Regions from separate parts of the Mycobacterium sp. Soil_C_30 genome, predicted to be linked through region 1. Evidence: riboswitches for the same ligand, from Rfam matches in the RefSeq annotation. Region 1 holds a riboswitch; the other holds the start of a gene.
The links. Region 1 has a riboswitch for cobalamin ahead of cobN (cobaltochelatase subunit CobN). Riboswitches for the same ligand answer to the same signal wherever they lie in the genome.

Region 1 (3,182 bases):
GCTACCAGTTGATCAACTTCCTGGTCGCCGGCCACGAAACCACTTCCGGTGCTTTGTCTTTCGCACTCTACTTCCTGTCCACCCATCCCGACGTGTTCTCCTGCGCCCGCGATGAAGTGGACAGGGTGTGGGGAGACGACGCACCGGAATTCGAGCAGATCGCCAAGCTGCGCTATGTGCGTCGTGTGCTCGACGAATCGCTGCGGCTGCAACCGACCGTGCCCGCCTACTACCGGTCGGCCCGGGAGGACACGGTGCTGGCGGGACGGTACGCCATCGGGAAGAACGAGTGGGTGTTGGCGTTGACCACTACGCTGCACCGCGCCCCGCAATGGACCGCGCCCGGCTTGAAGCCGGTGGACGGGTTCGACCCGGACCGGTTCGCCCCCGAACACCTGCGCGCCCGGCCGGCGCACCTGTACAAACCGTTCGGCACCGGCGAGCGCTCGTGCATCGGGCGGCAGTTCGCCCTGCACGAAGCGGTGCTGGTGCTCGGCTCGCTGATCAGGCGCTACGACCTGATCGCCGACCCGGATTACGAGCTGCAGGTGGCCGAGCGGCTGACTCTGATGCCGAAGGGTTTCCGGCTGGGGTTGCGCCGGCGACGCTCCCAGCGTTGAGACTGCGGTGACGCCGGTGTTCGGGCGGGTTTTGCGGGCGTGGCCGCAGTCTCGAACACCTGTGGTCGGCTCGGGCGGGCTTCTGCACTAGGCTGGTCGCGACACACCTCGTGGAGCAGGAACCCGGTGCGAATCCGGGGCGGTTCCGCCACTGTGAAGGCCACGGCGCCGTGAGGCCGCCGGTGGTCACAGCCAGACACTGGCCGCGAGGATCCACGGCGAGGGGCGCGAACCCCGGGGAGGCCGATCATGCCTGATGACATGACCCGTATTGCCCTGCTGTCCACCTCGGACACCGACTTGCTCTCGGCCCGCGCCAGCGGCGCGGCCTACAACCTGGGCAATCCCGCCCGCCAGCCGCTCGAGCCGGTGTTGGCCGGCGCCGACGTGGTGGTGATGCGGGTGCTCGGGTCCTCCGACGAGATCCGCACCGAACTGGAGACCCTGCGGGCCAGCGGCCTGCCGATGGTGGTCCTCGGCGGTGAGCGTCAGCCCAGCCCCGAGTTGATGGAGAACTCGACGGTGCCGATCGGGCTGGCGGCGCAGGCGCACGCCTATCTCGCCGAAGGCGGCCCGGCCAACCTCGGGCAACTGCACGCGTTCCTCTGCGACACCGTGCTGCTCAGCGGCGACGGCTTCGAGCCGCCGGCGGTGATCCCCGAGTGGGGTTATGGTCAGCGCCCCGAGCAGACCGACGGAGCAGCACGGATCGGCATCCTGTACTACCGGGCCCACGAGATCAGCGGTAACGCCGGGTTCGCGCACGCACTGGCCGACGCCATCGACGCCACCGGCGACGCGGTGGGTGTCCCGATCTTCGCGTCGTCGCTGCGCAGCGCTCCCGAGGAGCTCTACCAAGCGTTCGGCACGTTGGACGCGCTGATCGTCACCGTGCTCGCCGCCGGCGGGTCCAAACCGGCCGGGGTGAGCGCCGGCGGTGACGACGGCTCCTGGGACATCGAGCGGCTGGCCGCCCTCGACATCCCGGTGCTGCAGGGCCTGTGCCTGACGTCGTCCCGCGAGGACTGGGACGCCAACGACGACGGCGTGACCCCGCTGGACTCGGCGAACCAGATCGCCATCCCCGAGTTCGACGGCCGGATCATCACCGCGCCGTTCTCGTTCAAGGAGATCGACGAAGACGGTCTGCCGCACTACGTGGCCGACCCCGAACGGTGCGCCCGGGTCGCGGGGATCGCCGTCAACCACGCCCGGTTGCGCCGAGTTCCCAACGGCGAGAAGAAGCTTGCGCTGGTGCTCTCGGCGTACCCCACCAAGCATTCCCGCGTCGGCAACGCCGTCGGCCTGGACACCCCGGCTTCCACCGTGCGCCTGCTGCGCCGACTGGCCGCCGACGGCTACGACGTCGGCGACGGTTTCGGTGTGCTCGGTATCGAAGACGAGACCGAGGCCGGCGACCGGTTGATCCACACCCTGATCGCCGCCGGCGGTCAGGACGAAGAGTGGCTCACCACAACACAACTCACCGATGCGCACGTGACGGTGAGTGCCGAGCAGTACACCGCCTGGACCGCTGACGTGCCCGAGGGGTTGCGCGGAGAGATGCAACAAGCCTGGGGTCCAGCGCCCGGCAAGCTCTTCGTCAACGACGCGGGGCAGATCGTGCTGGCCGCGTTGCGGGCCGGAAACATCGTGCTGATGATCCAGCCGCCACGCGGTTTCGGCGAGAACCCGGTGGCGATCTACCACGATCCCGACATGGCGCCCAGTCACCACTACCTGGCCGCATACCGGTGGCTGGAGCACGGTTTCGGTGCGCACGCCGTGGTGCACCTGGGCAAGCACGGGTCCATGGAATGGCTGCCCGGCAAGAACGCCGCGCTGTCGGCCGACTGCGCCACCGACGCCACCATCGGCAGTCTCCCGCTGATCTACCCGTTCCTGGTCAATGACCCCGGTGAGGGCGCGCAGGCCAAACGCCGCGCACACGCCACCATCGTCGATCACCTGATCCCGCCGATGGCCCGGGCCGAGACCTACGGCGACATCGCGCGACTGGAACAGCTCCTCGACGAGTACGGCAACATCGCCTCGATGGACCCGGCCAAGCTGCCGGCCATCCGCGGCGAGATCTGGAACCTGATGCGCGCCGCGGAGATGCACCGCGACCTCGGCTTGGACGACCGTCCCGAGGACGAGGAATTCGACGACTTCCTGCTGCACGTCGACGGCTGGCTGTGCGAGATCAAGGACGCCCAAATCCGCGACGGCCTGCACGTGCTCGGCGGCGCACCCGAGGGCGAGGCCCGGGTGAACCTGGTGCTGGCCATTCTGCGGGCCGCCCAGGTGTGGGGTGGCCGCGACCACGCCGTGCCCGGGCTGCGCGCCGCGCTCGGTCTCAAAGAGGAGGCCGAAACCGCCGCGGTGGACGAGATCGAGACCCGGGCCCGCGGACTCGTCGAAGCGATGGAGGCGGCCGGCTGGGACGCCGCCGTGGCGGCCACTCTGCACGACGACCCCGAGGTGCAGACGGTGCTGCGGTTCGCCGCCACCGAGGTGGTGCCCCGGCTGGCCGGTACCGCTGGTGAACTCGACGCCGTG
Region 2 (3,182 bases), on a different contig from region 1:
GTCGCGTGATGCGTGGGAACAGGTTGTTGCAGAATCGCTTTGGCGACATCGGCCGGCGGGACGTTGATGGAGCCGATCGCCAGACCCAGCACCATGCTGGCGACCAGAAGGGCGGCCAGGCCCAGCATGACCATGGGGTAGGAAGCCCGCGGGTTCACAGCGGACAGTCCCCACACTTGCGTCCGGCGGCCGTGCGGTAGAACAGGCAACAGCTCCGCCGCTTGGGGGTGGTGATCGGTCCGATGACCCGGCCGAGCAGGGGCGGCTGTGCCAACAACGCCGACGCGACGGCATAGCAGGACCGGCCCCGGCTGGCTGACCGCGCCGAGAGCACCAATGCCGTGGCGGCGTTGCCCCACAGCAGACCATCGGTCATCTTGGTGGCGGTCCGCACGGTCTCGTGGAAGACTTCGAGTTGGCTGATGACGTTGTGCCCCAACAACTCTGCCACCTGCTCCGTGGTCGCACCCAGACAATCGGTGCCGCGCAGGTCCGCGAAACCCAGGACCAGCCTGCCGTCTGCGCCGGCGCCGTACCGCAGCCCGGTCAGGTCCGGCACGATGCGGCCGAAAGCCCACGCCCCCAGCGACACCGCCCACACTCGTTCGGCGAACTCGTACTGCAGAGAGGACGCCGCCACCCGTGACTCGGCGGTACCGAGCCGGGCGGCCACCGCCGTCAGCGTCCTGTCGAGGTCGAACTCCGGAACGGCCCCGTCCAGTCCGACTTCGAAGTACCCGCCGAACCGGGCGGCGCGGGTGAGCGCAGCCGCCAACGTCATTGGAAGCGGTCCGGATGCAACTGCGCTGCCAGCTTGCCCACCGCGTACGGCGCCCGAACCCCCATCACCGTGTCCTGCAGGGTCAGGTCGGCGAACCTGTTGTTCTTGATCGCCGGTACGTCGGCCAGCTCCGGCCGCGACCGCAGGAACTCCTTCTTGTTCTCCACCCCCGGCGCGCCGAAGTAGTCATAGATGACGATGACATCGGGGTTGCGTTCGATGACCTGTTCCCACGAGACGTCGCCGAACACCTCGTCGAGATCGGCGAAAATGTTGGTTCCCCCGGCCAATTCGATGAGCTGGGTTCCGATTCCCTTGCCGCCGGCGGTGAATGCCGAGTCCTCGCCACTGTCGTAGACGAACACCTTCAGCGGTGGCACGCCCTCGAGGCCGGCGCGCGCGTCGTCGACGCTGCGTTTCATCTCGGTCGTCAGGCTCTCCGCGCGTTCCGGCACACCGAAGATCGTGGCGACCCGCTCGATCTCGGCGTAGACGTCATCCATCCGGACCGGGCCCGTCGCGCAGGCCTCCGGGCTGAGATACGTGGTGATCCCGGCATCGGCGAACGCCGCGCGGGCGCGGCCCTCCGACTCGGCGAACGCGCTGCGGTAGCCGCCGTAGACGAAATCCGGGCCCGCCGCCAGCAATTGTTCGAAGGAAGCGTCCTTGTCCGAGATCAACGGGATGTCGTCGTAGGCCTGCTGGTACTGCGGCAGCGGCGGATTGTCCGGGTAGACATTGCCCACCACAGAGTCCTGTAATCCGAGCGCCAGCATGATCTCGGTGGACTGCTGGAAATAGCCGACCGCCCGGGCCGGCGGCGCGTCGACGGTGACGGCCTCATCGCAGTTGTCGATGGTGAGCGGGAAGCCCTCTGCCGCTTCGACTTTGGTGTCCGAAGCTGCCGAACTGCAGCCGGCGAGAAGCGCTACAACGGTGAGGGTGGCACAGAGTGTGCGAACGGTCATGCGTGACTCCATCCGGGATGTCCTCGTCCCAGGGCAGGCTCATCCGGTGGAGGCAGTATCGGACTTCCGGGTTCGCTACCCGGTCACCGTGGCGGGACCGCGCCGGATTCACACCGGCTTCCTGCTTGTCCATCGGAGCCGATCGGTTGACCGGCGCTACCGACTTTAGCTGAGAGGAAGGCCGGCAACCACGAGGGTGGGTTGTCCGGAGCCCGGTCGAAGACCCCGCCCGACGGGTCGTCGATACGGCCACGCCAGCGCACCAGGTCGTCGGCGGGGCGGTAGATCTGCCGGATCACCAGGACACAGAGCCCGATGACGGCGATGTCACGCAGCAGGACGGTGGTGGTCAGCGCCTGCTCGGGCAACCCCTTGTTCTGCTCGCCGAACAGGAACAGCATGCGCGGCACCCACACCAGGGCGTCGATGGTCATCCAGGCCAGCAGGATCCTGCGGTGCGGGAGCGCGAGCACCGCCAACGGAACCAGCCACAGCGAGAACTGCGGGCTCCACACCTTGTTGGTCAGCAGGAACGCCGCCACCACCAGGAACGCCAACTGCGCCAGCCGGGGCCGGGTAGGTGCGGTGAGCGCGATGTAGGCGATTGCGGCACAACACAACACGAACAACAGCGCAACCACACTGTTGAGAATCGCCGGCGGCTCCCAGAAGCCGAGCTCGGTGTCGAAACCCCGCCAGCCGGTGAAGCTGCCGAACACGTTGTACAGCGAGTCCATGTCCTCACCGCGGCGGCTGTTGAGCCGGAAGAACTCCGCCCACCCCTGCGGGAACAGCACCATGATCGGCAGGTTGACCACCAGCCAGGCGGCCAGCGCCGCCGCCACCGTCTTACCGGCCTCGACGAGACGGCCCGACCGCACCGCCAGCAGCACGATCGGCAGGAGCAACAGTGCCGGATACAGCTTGGCCGCCACCCCGAGGCCGATCAGCACACCGGCCAGCACCGGTCTTCGGCGCGCCCACGCCAGCAGCCCACCCATGGCGAAAGCCGTTGCCAGCGCGTCGAAATTGGTGAAGATCTGGAAGATCAGCAGAGGCGAGCCGGCCACCAGGGCGGCGTCCCAGATGCGGCGTCCGGCCAGCATCGCGGTGGCCCACACCGTCGCCAACCAGGCCAGCGCCAGGCCGAACGCGGCGATGTTGAAGAACATCACCACCTCGGCGACACCGGAGAGCACCGGCCAGGTGACCGCCCGCGTCAGCGCCGAATAGGTCTTGGCCAGCGCCATCGACACGTACTGGTAGACGCCGGTGAGCACCGGATACTCCATGTAACGGATGGCCTGGGTGCCGTCGTACTGGGTGCGGGGCTGACCGTTCTCGTCGGTCTCCAGCCAGCTCGATTTGTACGGGAACTTGCCCTGGCTCAACAACTCCGCGGTGTAGAGCGGCACGGTGTCGGAATAACAGAG

Region 2: linked by a shared signal. The riboswitch ahead of AC3A6P_RS13180 (ABC transporter substrate-binding protein) and the one ahead of cobN (cobaltochelatase subunit CobN) in region 1 are both predicted to bind cobalamin.

The regions. Positions count from the first base shown of each region.
Region 1 covers NZ_JBDGJH010000004.1:370,727-373,908, forward strand. Annotated here, with positions in the region: gene AC3A6P_RS09980 (cytochrome P450) at 1-620, shown strand, start outside; cobalamin riboswitch at 703-842, shown strand; gene cobN (cobaltochelatase subunit CobN) at 882-3,182, shown strand, end outside.
Region 2 covers NZ_JBDGJH010000006.1:44,828-48,009, forward strand. Annotated here, with positions in the region: gene AC3A6P_RS13170 (FecCD family ABC transporter permease) at 1-134, opposite strand, end outside; gene AC3A6P_RS13175 ((2Fe-2S)-binding protein) at 155-781, opposite strand; gene AC3A6P_RS13180 (ABC transporter substrate-binding protein) at 778-1,749, opposite strand; cobalamin riboswitch at 1,784-1,919, opposite strand; partial or broken gene AC3A6P_RS13185 (glycosyltransferase family 87 protein) at 1,908-3,182, opposite strand, start outside.